One region of the Streptomyces sp. NPDC107765 genome, then DNA from elsewhere that is predicted to be linked to it. Evidence: riboswitches for the same ligand, from Rfam matches in the RefSeq annotation. Region 1 holds a riboswitch; the other holds the start of a gene.
What was found. Region 1 has a riboswitch for S-adenosylmethionine ahead of ACZ7MX_RS39095 (amino acid ABC transporter permease). Riboswitches for the same ligand answer to the same signal wherever they lie in the genome.

Region 2: it holds a riboswitch for S-adenosylmethionine, as region 1 does, so the genes downstream of both, ACZ7MX_RS37450 (aminotransferase class V-fold PLP-dependent enzyme) here and ACZ7MX_RS39095 (amino acid ABC transporter permease) in region 1, are expected to answer to the same signal.

The regions. Positions count from the first base shown of each region.
Region 1 covers NZ_JBVKBL010000029.1:7,056-14,559, reverse strand. Annotated here, with positions in the region: gene ACZ7MX_RS39105 (ABC transporter substrate-binding protein) at 1-866, opposite strand, end outside; gene ACZ7MX_RS39100 (amino acid ABC transporter ATP-binding protein) at 920-1,684, opposite strand; gene ACZ7MX_RS39095 (amino acid ABC transporter permease) at 1,747-2,796, opposite strand; SAM riboswitch class IV at 3,144-3,252, opposite strand; gene ACZ7MX_RS39090 (GntR family transcriptional regulator) at 3,463-4,254, shown strand; partial or broken gene ACZ7MX_RS39085 (HoxN/HupN/NixA family nickel/cobalt transporter) at 4,421-4,681, shown strand; gene ACZ7MX_RS39080 (GNAT family N-acetyltransferase) at 4,620-5,498, opposite strand; gene ACZ7MX_RS39075 (GNAT family N-acetyltransferase) at 5,772-6,209, opposite strand; partial or broken gene ACZ7MX_RS39070 (IS5/IS1182 family transposase) at 6,676-6,855, opposite strand; partial or broken gene ACZ7MX_RS39065 (DinB family protein) at 6,836-7,299, shown strand; gene ACZ7MX_RS39060 (alpha/beta hydrolase) at 7,468-7,504, opposite strand, start outside.
Region 2 covers NZ_JBVKBL010000024.1:86,758-94,261, reverse strand. Annotated here, with positions in the region: gene ACZ7MX_RS37470 (NYN domain-containing protein) at 1-746, opposite strand, end outside; gene ACZ7MX_RS37465 (hypothetical protein) at 765-1,004, opposite strand; gene ACZ7MX_RS37460 (rhomboid family intramembrane serine protease) at 1,368-2,060, shown strand; gene ACZ7MX_RS37455 (Lrp/AsnC family transcriptional regulator) at 2,057-2,338, shown strand; gene ACZ7MX_RS37450 (aminotransferase class V-fold PLP-dependent enzyme) at 3,050-4,423, opposite strand; SAM riboswitch class IV at 4,616-4,733, opposite strand; gene trpD (anthranilate phosphoribosyltransferase) at 4,826-5,890, opposite strand; gene qcrB (cytochrome bc1 complex cytochrome b subunit) at 6,031-7,504, opposite strand, start outside.

The DNA of each region.
Region 1 (7,504 bases):
TTCGCCGTCGCGGCGATCAGTCCCTGGAGCTTCGCGCCGGCGCCGGAGTACTTGCCGGCGCTACGGGTCGCGTTGGGGGTGTTCGCCGTGTGGGTGGTGTGGTAGGCGATGCTGGGATTGGGGCCGAAGTGGGCATCGACCTTCCCGCTGTTCAGCGCCAGGTAGACGCTGTTGTTGTCCGGGTAGTACTTGACGGTGAGGTCCTTGTTCTCCTTCTTCAGCTTCGCCTTCCACTCCAGCAGGACCTTCTCCTGGTTGGTGCCCCGGCTCACCGAGACCGTCTTGCCGGCCAGGTTCTTGTAGTCGCCGTCGAAGTTCCAGGCGCTCTTCTTGGGCACCTCGAACCCGAGGTTGTCCTGCCGGTAGGTGGCAAACTCGTACTTCTTCTTGCGTTCCTCGGTGTCGGTGACGTTGGAAAAGGCCGCGTCGACCTTGCCGCTGTCGATGCCGACGAAGAGGTTCTCCCAAGTCGAGTTCTTCAGCTCGGGCTTGAGGCCGAGGACCGCGGCCACCAGTCGACCGAAGTCGGGCTCGGATCCGGTGAGGGTCTTCTGGTCATCCCCCACGTACTGAATCGGCACGGAGCCGGTGGGCAGGGCACCGACGCCGATGACCAGCTTGCCCTTCTTGGCGATCGACTTGGGCAGCTTGGCGCTGATGGACTTGACCTCGGAGACCTTGAGGTCGGTCTCCTTGGCGGCCCCGTTGGAAAGGGCGCCCACGGTGACCGTCCCGGAGGACTTGCCGGAATTGCCGGCCGCTTCGCTGTTGCCTCCGCAGGCGGCGAGGCCGATGGCGAGGGTGGTGACGGCGGTGCCCGCCGTAAGGCCGCGGAGGAGTCTGCTGCGAAGGCTGGGGGTGCGCATGGTGGTCCTTGTTCGGTGAGTGGTTGTGGTGACGTGTTGCGTGTTCGGCGGGGTCAGAGCACCTTGCTCAGGAAGTCCCTGGTCCGCTCGTGTTTCGGGTGGTCCAACACCTCGGTGGGCGGGCCCTGTTCGACGATCCGGCCCTCGTCGAGGAAGACAACCTGGTCGGCGACCTCACGGGCGAAGCCGATCTCGTGGGTGACGATGATGAGGGTGGTGCCGCTGGTGGCCAGGTCCTTGATGACGGCCAGCACCTCGCCGACCAGTTCGGGATCGAGCGCCGAGGTGGGTTCGTCGAAGAGGATGACCCCCGGCCGCAGGGCGAGCGCGCGGGCGATGGCCACTCTCTGCTGCTGGCCACCGGACAGCTGCCGCGGATAGGCGCCGACCTTGTCGGCCAGACCCACCCGGCCGAGCAGCTCGCGGGCCAGCTCCTGGGCCTGGGGCTTGGTCAGCTTCCCCGTGGCAACGGGAGCCGCCGCCACGTTGTCCAGCGCGGTCAGGTGCGGGAAGAGGTTGAAGTTCTGGAAGACAAAGCCGATCCGGCTGCGCTGGGCCAGGATGACCCGTTCGCTCAGCTCCTTGAGCCTCTCACCGTACCGGCGTACGCCGATCGGCTCGCCGTTCACGCTGACGTACCCGACCTCGGGCTTCTCCAGGTGGTTGATCACCCGCAGCAGGGTGGACTTGCCGGACCCGGACGGCCCGAGAATCACGGTGACCTCGCCCGGCCGCACGGTCAACTCGACGCCGTCCAGCACCCGGTGAGCGCCGTACCACTTGTGCACGTCGTGGACCTCAACGGCAGCCGGACGTATCTCGGTGGTGTCGGTGGTCTCATTCAGCTCGGTGGTCTCGATGGTCTTGATGGTCTCGGTGGTCATATCGCCGCCTCCCTCCGGGCTCGGGCCCGCAGATCACGCAGACCCGTCCGCAACTTCTGCAACGGCGTCGGCGGAAGGATGCGCGTCGCGCCCCGGGAGAAGTACCGCTCGACGTAGAACTGGACGATCGAGACCGCACTCGTGAGGATCAGGTACCAGACGGTGGCGACCAGCAGCAGCGGGACGATGTCACCCGGGTAGGTGCTGCCCATGCTCTGCGCGGATCCGAACAGATCGAGCAGGGACACGTAGAAGACGAGCGAGGTGCTCTTGATGAGATTGATCAGGAGATTGACGTAGTTCGGGGTGATGGAGCGCAGTGCCTGCGGAAAGACGATCTTCGTGAACTGGTAGCTCTTCGGCAGACCGAGTGCCGATGCCGCCTCGTGCTGCCCCTGGTCGACCGCGAGGATGCCGCTCCGCACCACCTCGGACGCGTACGCCGCCTCGTTCAGGCTGAGTCCGACGACCGCGACGACGATGTCGGTGGCGAGCCGGGACTCGTCGAAGGTGAAGAACGCAGGCCCGAACGGAACCCCGAGACTCAGCGTCTTGTACAGCGCGCTGAAGTTGTAGAGGAACAGCAGCACCACGATCAGCGGAACCGAACGGAACAGCCATGTATAGGTCCAGCTGACCGCCCGCAGCACCGGGCTCCGGGAGAGCCTGCCCATGGCGACCAGGATGCCGCCGAGCAGACCCAACACGGCGCTGCACGCCGTCACTTCGAGGGTGATGAGCAGACCGTCGAGGATCGTCGGGCGCAGGAACCAGTACTGGAACCGGTCCCACTGATAGAAGGGGTTGGTCACCAGTCCGTGGACGATCTGGGCGACCAGCACCAGCACGATCGCCGTGGCGATCCAGCGGCCTGGTCTGCGCAGCGGCAGGATCCGCTGTGCTGACAGTGGCCGCGGGGCGGTGTCAGCACCCGGCCGTTCGGCCTCGGCGGGTCGTACGGAACGAGGCGCGGAGGAGGGTTTGGGGGTCTCCTCGGCAGGAGGCGCTGAGGCGAGGGATACCGCAGCGCCAGGAGATTGACTCATGGAGGGCTCCAGCGAATTGGGACACCCCGGACCGCAGATACGGCAACGGCACCGCAGAGCCGACAGGACTCTGCGTGACGATGCGCACGGGGCACGCGGAACGGGGGCTGGGCAGGAAGGACGCACACCGCGACAGCGGTGGCATCAGAGATTCAGAAGACCGTCAGCCTTGGCAGAAGACACAGCCGGTACAGGTGCCTGTGCCGGTGCCGGTACACAGCGCGCTGTTGACGCGAAGCAGATCGACCGACCGGTTCGCGCACAGCAACAGGCAGCCACGGCGCCGCCATGCGGCCGTCCCGAAAGCTGCGTACATTGCATCACCGTCACTGTTCCGGCCCCTGGGGGCCTCGCGCTTACCGAATGTCTTCCGGTCCGGTCGTCACCTGGGGCACCCCACCGCGGCGCGAGGGTTGCCGGTCAGCAAGCCAGGGCTTGTCGCTGACGCTCATGACCGATCTGCGGCGTAAGTTAGACAGACCTCGGACATGGTTGTCAAAGCCTGCCCGACCTGTGGGACGAAAAAACGAGTCGGGGTGAACCTGGTGAGATGCCGACGAGTCCCACATGCGCATCCACGCAGGTCACAGCCCCGCCGTGGCGATACGGCATGGCGCAATACTCCGGCAACACACCTGGTCGGCAAACGCGGTTACGGTCCCTGCCATGCCCTCCACACAACGCCTCCGCCAACAGCAGGGTGCCGACCCGACGAGCCCGACCGCGGCCGCCGCGTGGCGTCGGCGGCTGCGCGCGGACCAGGCTCGGCAGCTCGCGGACCTGCTGCGGCAGCAGGTGCTCGGCGGAGCGTTCCCGGACGGGGCACTGCCGCACGAGGCGACCCTGTGTGCCGACTACCGAGCCAGCCGCAACACCGTGCGCCAGGCGCCGGATCTGCTGCGCGCCGAGGGGCTGGTGGAGCGGGTACCGGGGGTGGGCACGGTGGTGGTCGCCGAGAAATACCCGCACGCACTGAACCGTCTGCAGGGCCTGGCCGAGACTCTGCACGAACACGGCAGGGTCAGCAATGAGGTCCGCACCGTCGGGCCGGTCGTGGCCCCCGCCTGTGTGGCAGAGCGGCTGGGCGTGCCGGACGGCAACGAGGTGCTGTACGTGGAGCGGCTGCGACGGCTCGGCGGGCTGCCGCTGTCGCTGGATCTCACATACATCCCCCTGGACATCGGCGTGCGGCTGCTCGGTGCCGACCTGGAGAACACCGACATCTTCCGGCTTCTGGAGGAGCTCACCGGGCAGCCGCTCGGCACCGCCGAGATCACCCTGGAGGCGGTCAACGCCGACGCGCACTCGGCGGCCGTGCTGCAGGCGCCGCGCGGTGCGGCGGTGCTGATGCTGGAGCGGCTGACCCATCTGTCCGATGGCCGGCCCGTCGACCTCGAGTTCATCCGGTTCCGCGGTGACCGCATCACCATGCGGGGGCTGCTGCACCGCTCGCTCTGATACGCCTGATCTGGCGGCATGTGGTTCGGCTGGCCGATTCTTGCCGCCGTCGGCCACGTCCCCGACCTTCGGCCCGCAGCGGAACTACGCACTGCCCGGCGTCGGCTCGTACGCCGGTGCCGCCATCGCCGACGGTGACCTGGCCAAGGTCGGCTGGGTCATCGCCACCGTGGCCGTGATGGTCATCGCCGTCGCCTTCTTCATCGGCACCATCGAGCTGGTCACCGTCCTCCACGACAAACTCGGCCTCAACGACCCACTGACCGGCTGGATCTCCTCCAACCTCGACAATGCCGGCTTCGTCATCGTCGGCCTGTTCGTGGTGGTGTGGGCGGCGGCACTGGCGTACTGGCGCCTGGCCGGCCCTAAAGGTCGAGCTGATGCTGGTGTGTCGTGTGCGTGGGTGCGTAGCCGAGACCGTCGTTGATCTGTCTCATGTGCGTGTTGCTGTCGGCGGTGTCGGTCAGGAGGCCACCGAGGTCCGGATAGTCCCTATGGGCCTGTCGGATCGACTCGGCCTTCATCCATCGGCCGAGGCCGTGTCCACGGTGCTCGGGCAGCACACCGGTGCCGTAGTGCTGGCCGTCACCTGCGCCGTTGCCGGGGATGACGAGTTCGGTGAACCCGGCGATCGAACCGTTGGAGGCGTCGATGGCGACGACGGTGTGCAGGTGGTCGCCTCGCTGTTCGACGGCCTTCGCCGCGGCCCGCACGCGGTCCACGTCCCAGGTCACGGTGCCGTAGTCGGTGTCGTCCATGGGCATGTCGTCCATGGCGCGGCGTGAGGCGGCGAACGTCTGGGCAAGGTCGTCGGGGACAGTTCCCTGCCAGGACATCAGCCGGTAGCCGGGATGCGGACGCTCGATGACCTCGGCGAGGACGGCGGTATCCACGTCAGCCAGCGGCAAGCGGGTGAACCTCAAGGTGAGGACCTTCCGGAAACCGCGCGCTGCCAGGAAGTGGTCGCCGGGCGATCCGGCTTCTGCCTGCGCGACAACGCAGCGTCGGGCGTTGTCCCGGGCGGTGGCCACGGAGATGTTGAGGAGCCGGGAGCCGACGCCCTTGCGGCGCTCCGCGGGATGAACACGAAGGTCGAGCTCGGCCAGGTGCTCTTGTCCGCCATCGAACAGGCGCAGAAAGGCCGTCCCGGCAGGGATGGAATCCGCGTCCGACGCCAACCAGGCAAGACGCCGGCCGTGCGGCCCGTGAGCGGGGTCGGTCAGTGGGGTGATGCGAAGGGACAAGGTGTCTCCGTCGTGAGGAGGTGGCAAAGGTCAGTACGCGAGCTCAACTCCTGGGCACTCCTGCGCATGTGCTCCACACCTCCTCGTCGACAGCGCCGGCCTGCACCAATGCAGGCGGCTGGGTGAACCTAGCTGGCCGATTGGCTCCTGGGCAACGGGTTAACGAAAAGGCGATGCGCGGGTGTGGTCACAGCCACTCGTTGATGGCCGCGACGAGGACGGTCGCCTCGTATCTCGTGGCCATCAACGAGTGGCTGTAGCTGGGCTCTTCAGTCACAAGCGCAGCTCTAGTGTCAGCTCATCGTGCAGTCCGATGCCGTAATCGCCCACCAGCGGGATGGACGGCTTCAAAACCCGGGCCGCATCGACCGCACCCGGTGAGACATCCACGATCCGCATGCCACGCCGCTGATAAAACCGAAGCGCGTCGAGATTGTCGTTGGTGGTGACCAGCCACATCCGTCGGCTGCCGGCCTCTCGGGCTACCTGGGCAGCAGCATCCAGCAGGACGCTGCCCACCCCGATGCGCCGCATCACCGCGTCCAGGGACACTACTTCCAGCCCCTGGACAGAGATCTCATAGATGAGCAGGCCCACGACACGGCCGTCCTCCTCGGCCAGCAGGGCCGGAAGGTCCGCAGCGTTGTAGACCGTGCTGTGCACCACCACGGTCGTACTGCCCCAGGACGCCGTGAGGATGTCTGTGATCACGTCACGGTCGGAAAGCCGGGCAGTCCTGACACGAAGATCTCCCATGGCGGACAACGCTACCCGTCACAGGGAACCTTCACCCTGAGCAGGCCTTTTCGCTTCAACGCCCGCCTTTCGAAACGCGCTCTGGACGGCCGTGATCATTCTCGCCGATAACCGCTGTACCGATGTTCCCCGAGGCCGGAATCCTGGTGGCCTGCCACCGCGACGGCCGCGGTTGTGCCGGTGCCTTCGTTGGTCCGTCTTCTCCGGGATGGCGTGTGCGATGCTACGTTTGCGCAGGTATGTGCGGAAGCCGTGGGAGCTGTAAACCTAATAGGCGCTGTGGGTTGGCCGTTGGGCCAATCCTGGCAGGGCTCGGGGTCGTTCCACCCGTATCGCAGCCATGACCTGGGTGAACGCGGGGGCATCGCCGGCTTGCCCAGGGGTGAGGCGGAAGGCCAGGGGCCGGCACCGGCCGTCTTTCAGCGAGGTGGATCTTCGTCGTCAGTCCGCCGCGGGACCGGCCGAGGCCGTAGCCGTGCGGCTCGCTGTCCGATGCCCCTTTTGACGGGCCCCGGCAGCGTGCTGATGGGGCACGGACGATTGTGGAATCCACCGCGACAACCCAGTCCAGGTCTTCCTCGGTGTCGGCTTGGGCGAGCAGGGCGCCGCCGCCCGCGTGGGACGAGCGCACCCAGCTCACCACGTCCTCGACTACGCACGTGACACCGCCCCAGCCAAGTGCGATGGCGTCTCTGCGGAGAACGCACGCAAGGCGCTCCTGCCGGGCTCACCGCTGATGACCATGAGCGGAGTGATCAACCACCACCGCTGGGTCGAGTACTACTGGTTCCAAGTGGTCTTCCTCGGCGAGGAAGACCGGGGCCCCTGGACCGAGGAGGACCCCGACCGCGAGATGCGTATCGCCGTCGACTTCCCGCTCACGCAGTTGCTCGACCAATACGCCGAACAGAGCGCCGGCTACCGCGAGCTGGTCGCCGGGATGGGCCTGGACAAGCATGCCCAGCGAGCCATTCGCAACGGCCTCCATGTTGACCTGCGCTGGATCCTCCTGCACCTCATCGAGGAGACGGCCCGCCACAACGGAGATGACGTCGAAGCGGTCGGGGCGGTATCCGTCGGCGATCATGCCGCAGGCGATCGACCCGGCACCCGCCCGAAGGCGGTCCTGGACCGGGCGTTGTGGCGGTGCACGCCCGGGGCCCCTGCGAGCGAACCGGTGTGCTGACGGCCGCCCGGCGGATCCGTACGGGCCTCAGGACATGCTGCCCCGGCACACCGTCCCCGGGGCC
Region 2 (7,504 bases), on a different contig from region 1:
GCGGCCTCGGCCTCGGCGATCCGGGCCTTGAGCCGGCGCACCTCGCTGTCCGCCGCGGTCTTCTCCGTCGACGCCCGGTCCCGCGCGTCGACCAGCGCGGCCTCGGCCTTGCGGACCGCCGCCTCCCCGCGCTTGACGTCGCTGAGCGCACTGCGCAGCTTGCGGCGCAGCGACTCGTTCTCCCGGCGGGCGGCCTCCAGGTCGCCCCGGATCCGCTCGGTCTCCGTACGCGCCTCGCCGCGCGCCTGTGCCAGCTCCTCGCGCAGCCGGACCAGCTCCCGCTCGGCCTCCGCGCCGGCCCGCTCGTCGCGCGCCCGCTGCGCCTCCTCACCGGCCGCCGCGACCAGCTTCACCCAGCCGTCCGGGCGCAGCACATAGGCGGCCGCGGCGACGTCGAGCGGATCGGCGGCGGCCGGCGGAGTGCCGCTCTCCAGCGCCTCGGCCAGCTCCGGCTGGGCCTCGCGCAGCTTCCCCGCGATCCGCTGCCGGAAGACCGCGTCGCTCTCCAGCGCCGCGGCCATCGCGTTCCCGGCGAACTTCGCCCGGCGGGTGGGGGTGAACCGGGCGTACTGCCGCAGCGGCGGCGGGAGTTCGGCGACGGTCAGCGCGCCGAACGACTCCGCGGTGAGCGCCACGACACGGCGCCGTACGCCCTCGGGCAGCGGTCGGTCGAGCACCTCGTCCGCCGCACCCTCGGGTACGTCATGACGCTCGGCCCCCGGCTCCCCTTCTGGACGGTCCACCACGGCTGCTTCGCTCCGATCTCAGGCGCTCGCGCCCGGCCGGTCCACCAATTCGATCTGGTCGACCGCGTTGCACCAGCGGCAGCGCACGGACTCGATGCTCTCACTGAGGACCTCGCGCTCCTCCACCTTGGGCTCGCCGGCCAGGTCCAGGTGGACGTACTCCACGACCTTGGCCTGGCGGGTCACATCGAAACGGGTGAGGTTGCCGCACAGCGTGCAGCGCCACCGGGTTTCGGCCGTCGGCAGGGGAACAGCCATCGTGTCGTCCTCTTTCGGTGCTCGTCGGTCGTCTGCTGCTGCGCCGTTCACGCGGTGCGCCGTCGGACTGCGGAAGTACGCAAAGTACTGCCTGCAACCCTACGGCCTGATGGGGGGCGGGTGCGGCCCTGCCCGGGAGCCGGGACGCGGCGAGGCACTCTGCCCCGATTGCCCGCATTACGCCATGATCACCTCATGACGGCGCCGGCTCCCCCACCCCGTTCTCCCCGTTCTTCTCGGTCTCCCCGTTCTCCTCGTGCTCCTCGTTCCGCCCGTCCTCTCCTCCCCCGGCTCTTCTTCCGTCGGCCGCGCTCCTCCGGCCCGCTCCCCCGCCCGCCGCATCCGGCCCGGGCCCTGGCCGCGATGTTCTCCCGGCTGACGAACGTGCTGATCGCCCTGTGCTGTGCGGTCTTCGTGATCGGCCCCGCCTCGGGCCTGAACCGGACCTACGGCACCGGCGACGCGCTGCTGCGGGCCCAGTCCGCGTACTTCGAGCGGTGGGGCGTGGTCCCCGTGGAGCTGTGGAGCGGTTCCCTGCGGGCGCTGATCACCCCGCTCTCCGCGCTGTTCGTGCACGGCAGCTGGCTGCACCTGCTCGGCAACATGCTGTTCCTCTACGTCTTCGGCGGCATGGCCGAGGCGCGGATGGGCCGGCTGCCGTTCGCGGCCTTCTACCTCATCATCGGATACCTGGCGCTGCTCGGCTACGCGGCCGCGCACGCCGCCTCGGCACAGACGCTGGTGGGCGCCTCCGGCTCGATCGCCGGCATTCTCGGCGCCTTCCTGTACCTCTTCCCCCGGGCCCGGGTCACCAGCGTCTTCCCCTTCCTCTTCTTCCTCCCGCTGCGCTTCCCCGCCTGGGTCGTCCTGCTGTTCTGGTTCTTCCTCCAGTGGCAGGCCGCCCAGGACGACCCCAACGGCCCCGGCGTCGCCTACCTCGCCCACGTCATCGGCTTCGCCCTCGGCTTCCTCTACGCATGGCTGCGCTACCGGAGGGATAGTGTGGGATCCACCAGCGGGAACGTCCGGGCGAATGAGGGAGAGAGCCAGCCGTGATCACGTCGATCGTGCTCATCAAGACCAGCGTGGACCAGATCCCGGAGATCGCCGAGAAGATCGCCGCGCTGGAAGGGGTCAGCGAGGTCTACTCCGTCACCGGCGCGCACGACCTGATCGCGATGGTCCGCGTCGCCAAGCACGATGACCTCGCCGACGTCATCCCCGGCCGCATCAGCAAGATCCCCGGCGTCGCCTCCACGGAGACGCACATCGCCTTCCGCACCTACTCGCAACACGACCTGGAGGCCGCGTTCGCGATCGGGCTCGACGCGTAGCGCTGCGCTTCGGGGTGCCTCCCACGTACTTGGCCGTCCCGCCGCGGGGCGCTGCGCTTCGCGGTGCCTCCCACGTACTTGGCCGTCCCGCCGCGGGTGTTGTTCGCCGTTGCGCTTTGCGGCGCCCCGCACGTAGCTGACTCTCCCGCCGCGGGTGTTGTTCGCCGTTGCTCCCCCACTGCCTAAAGGGCGTGGGAGGTACCCCCAGCGGCGGGCGTTTGTGTGTCGAGTGCGGTGACAGCCCTCCAGACTTCGTCCTCCGGTCTGTCCCCTCCCGTTGGTGGGAGTTAGGAGGCCGGTGGGGGCGGGCCTCGTTCAGAAAGTGCCTGGCGTCGTGGGGTAGTTGGGAATACCCTCCCCAGCCCGTCGAGTTGAGGCCCTGCAGGGGGCCCTCGCAACCCTTACGGGATCTGTTCGACCGTCCCGTAGGGGTAGCCAGGTCCCCTTGCATGCCTCAACGCCCGCCCCCACGCACCGCATTCCTCTCCCCCAACGGGAGGGGACGGGCCGGAGGGGCCGGTGTTTGGGACGTAAAGCGACAGCAGTCCCAAACACCGGCCCCGGAGGCCCGTCACCGTACCCACCACAACCCCAGCCCGCCGCAGGCGCCACGGCGACCAACTCCCGCGGCGCCGCAGACAACCACGTGCGGGGCGCCGCAAAGCGCAACGGCGACCAGCAACCGCGGCGGGACGGCCAGGTACGTGGGGATCAGGCGTCAGCCGGTACGCAACGGCCGTTCTCCGTGCGGTAGTTCCAGCGGGCGCCGTCGGAGACGAGTTCCCTGACCGCGCGCACGAAGCGGTCGACGTGTTCGTCGGGGGTGCCGGCGCCGAAGGAGACGCGGATGGCGTTGAGGGATCGCTCGCCGGGGGACGCGTCGGGGGCGCCGCACTCGCCGGGGTCCTGCGGGTCGGTGCCCAGCAGGGTGCGGACGAGCGGGTGCGCGCAGAAGAGGCCGTCGCGGACGCCGATGCCGTACTCGGCGGAGAGCGCGGCCGCGAAGTGGGAGCTGTTCCAGCCGTCCACCACGAAGGAGAGCACGCCGACGCGCGGGGCGTCGTCGCCGAAGAGGGACAGGACGCGCACCTCGGGGACCTCGGCCAGCCCCGCGCGGACCCGCGCGATCAGCTCCTGCTCACGGGCGACGAGCGTGTCGAAGCCCGCCTCGGTGAGCGCCTTGCAGGCGGAGGCGATGGCGTAGGCGCCGATGACGTTGGGCGAGCCGGCCTCGTGCCGGGCGGCCGTGGTGTGCCACTCGACGTCGACGCCGCCGTCGGTGCGGCGCGAGACCGTGCGGCTGGCGCCGCCGCCCGCCAGGTACGGATCGGCGTCCTGGAGCCAGTCGGCGCGGCCGGCCAGGACACCGGTGCCGAACGGCGCGTACAGCTTGTGGCCGGAGAAGGCGACCCAGTCGACGTCCAGTTCGGCGAGGTCGACGGGGTGGTGCGGGGCGAGCTGCGCGGCGTCGAGGACGATCCGGGCGCCGTGCGCATGCGCCGCGGCGGCCAGCTCGCGGACCGGCCACAGCTCGCCGGTGACGTTGGAGGCGCCGGTGACGCAGACCAGGGCCGGGCTGTACGGCTCGCGGTCGGCGAGCGCGCGCTCCAGGGTCGCGACGGCCTGCTCCGGGGTGCGCGGGGCGTTGAGGTAGGTGACCGTCAGGTCGGCGCGCTGTTCCCACGGCAGCAGCGACGCGTGGTGCTCGGTCTCGAAGACGAACACCCGGGTGTTCTGCGGGAGTACGGCGGCGAGCAGGTTCAGCGAGTCGGTGGTGGAGCGGGTGAAGACCAGTTGGTCGTCGGTGCGGCAGCCGAGGAAGTCGGCGATCGTGCGGCGGGCGTTCTCGAAGAGGTCGGTGGAGAGCTGCGAGAGGTATCCGGCGCCGCGGTGCACGCTGCCGTAGTAGGGGGCGTAGGCGGCCACGTCGTCCCAGACCCGCTGCAGGGCCGGGGCGCTGGCGGCGTAGTCCAGCGCGGCGTAGTCGACCTCGCCGCCGGTCACGAGGGGGACCAGGACGTCGCGGCCGAGGACCGGCAGCGGGGCACAGACGGAACGGTCGGCGGCAACGGCGGAAACAGACATGGCGAACTCCCGTGAGGCGTAAGCGAATTCGCTGCGGGGCAGAGGCGCGTGCGGCGCTTTCGGGTGTGCCGAAGCGCGCGGCGCGGGGCGCAGCGTGAAAAGGAAAAAGGGTGCGGAAAAGGGGCCGTTGAGCCCTATCGCATTCGCTGATTCACGGAAGTTCTCCCTCGAGGACCAGGATCCCTGGCGAGGGATCCGCGCTTGCCGCAGACCTCGCTGCCTGCGGCCTGGTCATCACCCGGGGCACCCCGCCACGGAAGGAGGGTTGCCGGACAGCGGGCCGGGGCCTGTGTCGCTGTCACTCGTGACCTGCGCAGCATCATGCCACAAGAGCATTTACGCGCAAGGGCTCAGTCCATATGACGGACTGAGCCCTGCGTCACACCCTGCGTCACCGGCCGCTCAGGCGTTGCTGGCGGCCACCCAGCGCTCCAGCGCCCGCTTGGCCGCGCCCGAGTCGATCGACGCGGCGGCCTGCTCGATGCCGAGGCGGATGCGGTCGGCCAGCGGGGCGTCCGACGGCTCCAGCGCGGCGAGCGCGGCCGCGGAGTTCAGCAGCACCGCGTCACGGACCGGGCCGGTCTCGCCGTCCAGCAGCCGGCGGGCGACGTCCGCGTTGTACGAGGCGTCCGCGCCGCGCAGCGCCTCGACGGGGACGAGCGGGATGCCGACGTCGCGGGGGTCGAAGGACTCCTCGCGGACCGTGCCGTCCCGCACGATCCAGACCCGGGAGGTGGCCGTCGTGGTCAGTTCGTCGAGGCCGTCGTCGCCGCGGAAGACGAGGGCGGACGAACCGCGTTCGGCGAGCACGCCGGCCAGGATCGGCGCCATGCGGGCGTCCGCGACGCCGGTCGCCTGGGCCTTCACCCGGGCGGGGTTGGTCAGCGGGCCGAGCACGTTGAACGTGGTGCGGATGCCGAGCTGGCCGCGGGCGTTGGCGACGTGCCGGAGGGAGGGGTGGAACTTCACCGCGAAGCAGAAGGTGATGCCGGCCTCCTGGGCCACCTCGGTGACCCGCTGCGGGGTGAGGTCGAGGTTGACGCCGAGCTTCTCCAGGACGTCGGAGGCGCCGCTGGCGGAGGACGCGGCGCGGTTGCCGTGCTTGACGACCTTGGCTCCGGTGCCGGCCACGACGATCGAGGACATCGTGGAGATGTTGACGGTCTTGGCGCCGTCGCCGCCGGTGCCGACGATGTCGACGCTGGGGCCCGGGACCTCGATCAGCCGGGCGTGCGCGTACATCGTCCGGACCAGGCCGGAGATCTCCGCGACGGTCTCGCCCTTGGCACGCAGGGCCACCGCGAAGCCGGCGATCTGGGCGTCGCTGGCCTCGCCCCGCATGATCCGGTCCATCGCCCAGGCGGTGTCGTCGGCGGTGAGGTCGCGGCCGTCGAGCAGGGCGTTCAGGATGCCCGGCCAGGTGTGGGCCGCCACGCTGTCGCCGCCGACCGGGGTCACAACGTTCATGGTCCACGCTCCTGGTCTGTGTCCTGCTTATGTCGTCACCCTATCGAGAGGGGCGATATGCCGGAGGGCCCCGTCCGACGTGCGGACGGGGCCCTCTGGGTGGCGTACTACCTACGGTGCGCTACGAGGCGCGCAAGGGATCAGTGGTGGCCGTGGCCGCTGGTGATCTCCTTGTACTCCTCGACCGTGGGCTTGGGGATGACGTTGTCCTCGCCGTAGTAGCTCTTGGAGAGCTTGGCGCGGAGCTTCTGCGACCGCTTGATCTTGCGGCGGACGCCGTTCTCGTCGACCTCCGGGCCCAGCTCCAGCGGCTCGGGCTGCTCGTGCTGCGTCAGGAAGTGCAGCTGCTCCTGGTCGAGCGGCTCGTGGACCTCGATGAACTCGCCGTGCGGCAGGCGCTTGATGATGCCGGACTCGCGGCCGTGCAGCACCTTGTCCTTGTCGCGCCGCTGCAGACCCAGGCAGATCCGCTTGGTGGCGATGAAGCCCAGCACCGGCCCGACGAAGAACGCGATCCGGACGAACCAGGTGATCGAGTTGATCGACAGGTGGAAGTGGGTCGCCCACAGGTCGTTGCCGCCACCGATCAGCATCACGAAGTACGCGATCAGCCAGGCCACACCGAAGCCGGTGCGGGTGGGCACGTTGCGCGGGCGGTCCAGGATGTGGTGCTCGCGCTTGTCACCGCGGACCCAGGACTCGACGAACGGGTAGACCGCGATGGCGACCAGGACGAGCGGGAAGAGGAGGATCGGGATCAGCACACCGAAGTTGATGGTGTGGCCCCAGAAGTTCCACTCCCAGCCCGGCATGACACGGACCAGGCCCTCGGCGAAGCCCATGTACCAGTCCGGCTGCGCACCAGTGGAGACCTGGTCCGGCCGGTACGGCCCTATGGCCCACACGGGGTTGATGCTGGCGACCGCGGCGATCACCGAGATCACGCCGAAGACCAGGAAGAAGAAGCCTCCGGCCTTGGCCATGTAGACCGGCAGCAGCGGCATGCCGACGACGTTGGTGTTGGTCTTGCCGGCACCCGGGAACTGCGTGTGCTTGTGGTAGAAGACCAGGATCAGGTGCGCCACCAGCAGGCCGAGCATGATGCCCGGAAGCAGCAGCACGTGCACCGTGAAGAACCGCGGGATGATGTCGTGCCCGGGGAACTCGCCGCCGAAGATGAACATCTGCAGGTACGAACCGACCAGCGGCATCGCCAGGATGACGCCCTCGATGAACCGCACGCCGGTGCCGGAGAGCAGGTCGTCGGGGAGCGAGTAGCCGGTGAAGCCGGTGAACATGCCGAGCACCAGCAGCAGGAAGCCGAACAGCCAGTTGACCTCGCGCGGCTTGCGGAAGGCGCCGGTGAAGAACACCCGCATCATGTGGACCATCATCGCGGCCAGGAAGACCAGCGCCGCCCAGTGGTGGATCTGGCGGATGAGCAGACCACCCCGGACGTCGAAGCTGATGTCCAGCGTCGACTCGAAGGCCTGGGTCATCCGGATCCCCTGCATGGGCACGTAGGACCCGTGGTAGGTCACCTCGGCCATGCTCGGGTGGAAGAACAGCGTCAGGTAGACACCGGTCAGGATGATGATGATGAAGCTGTAGAGC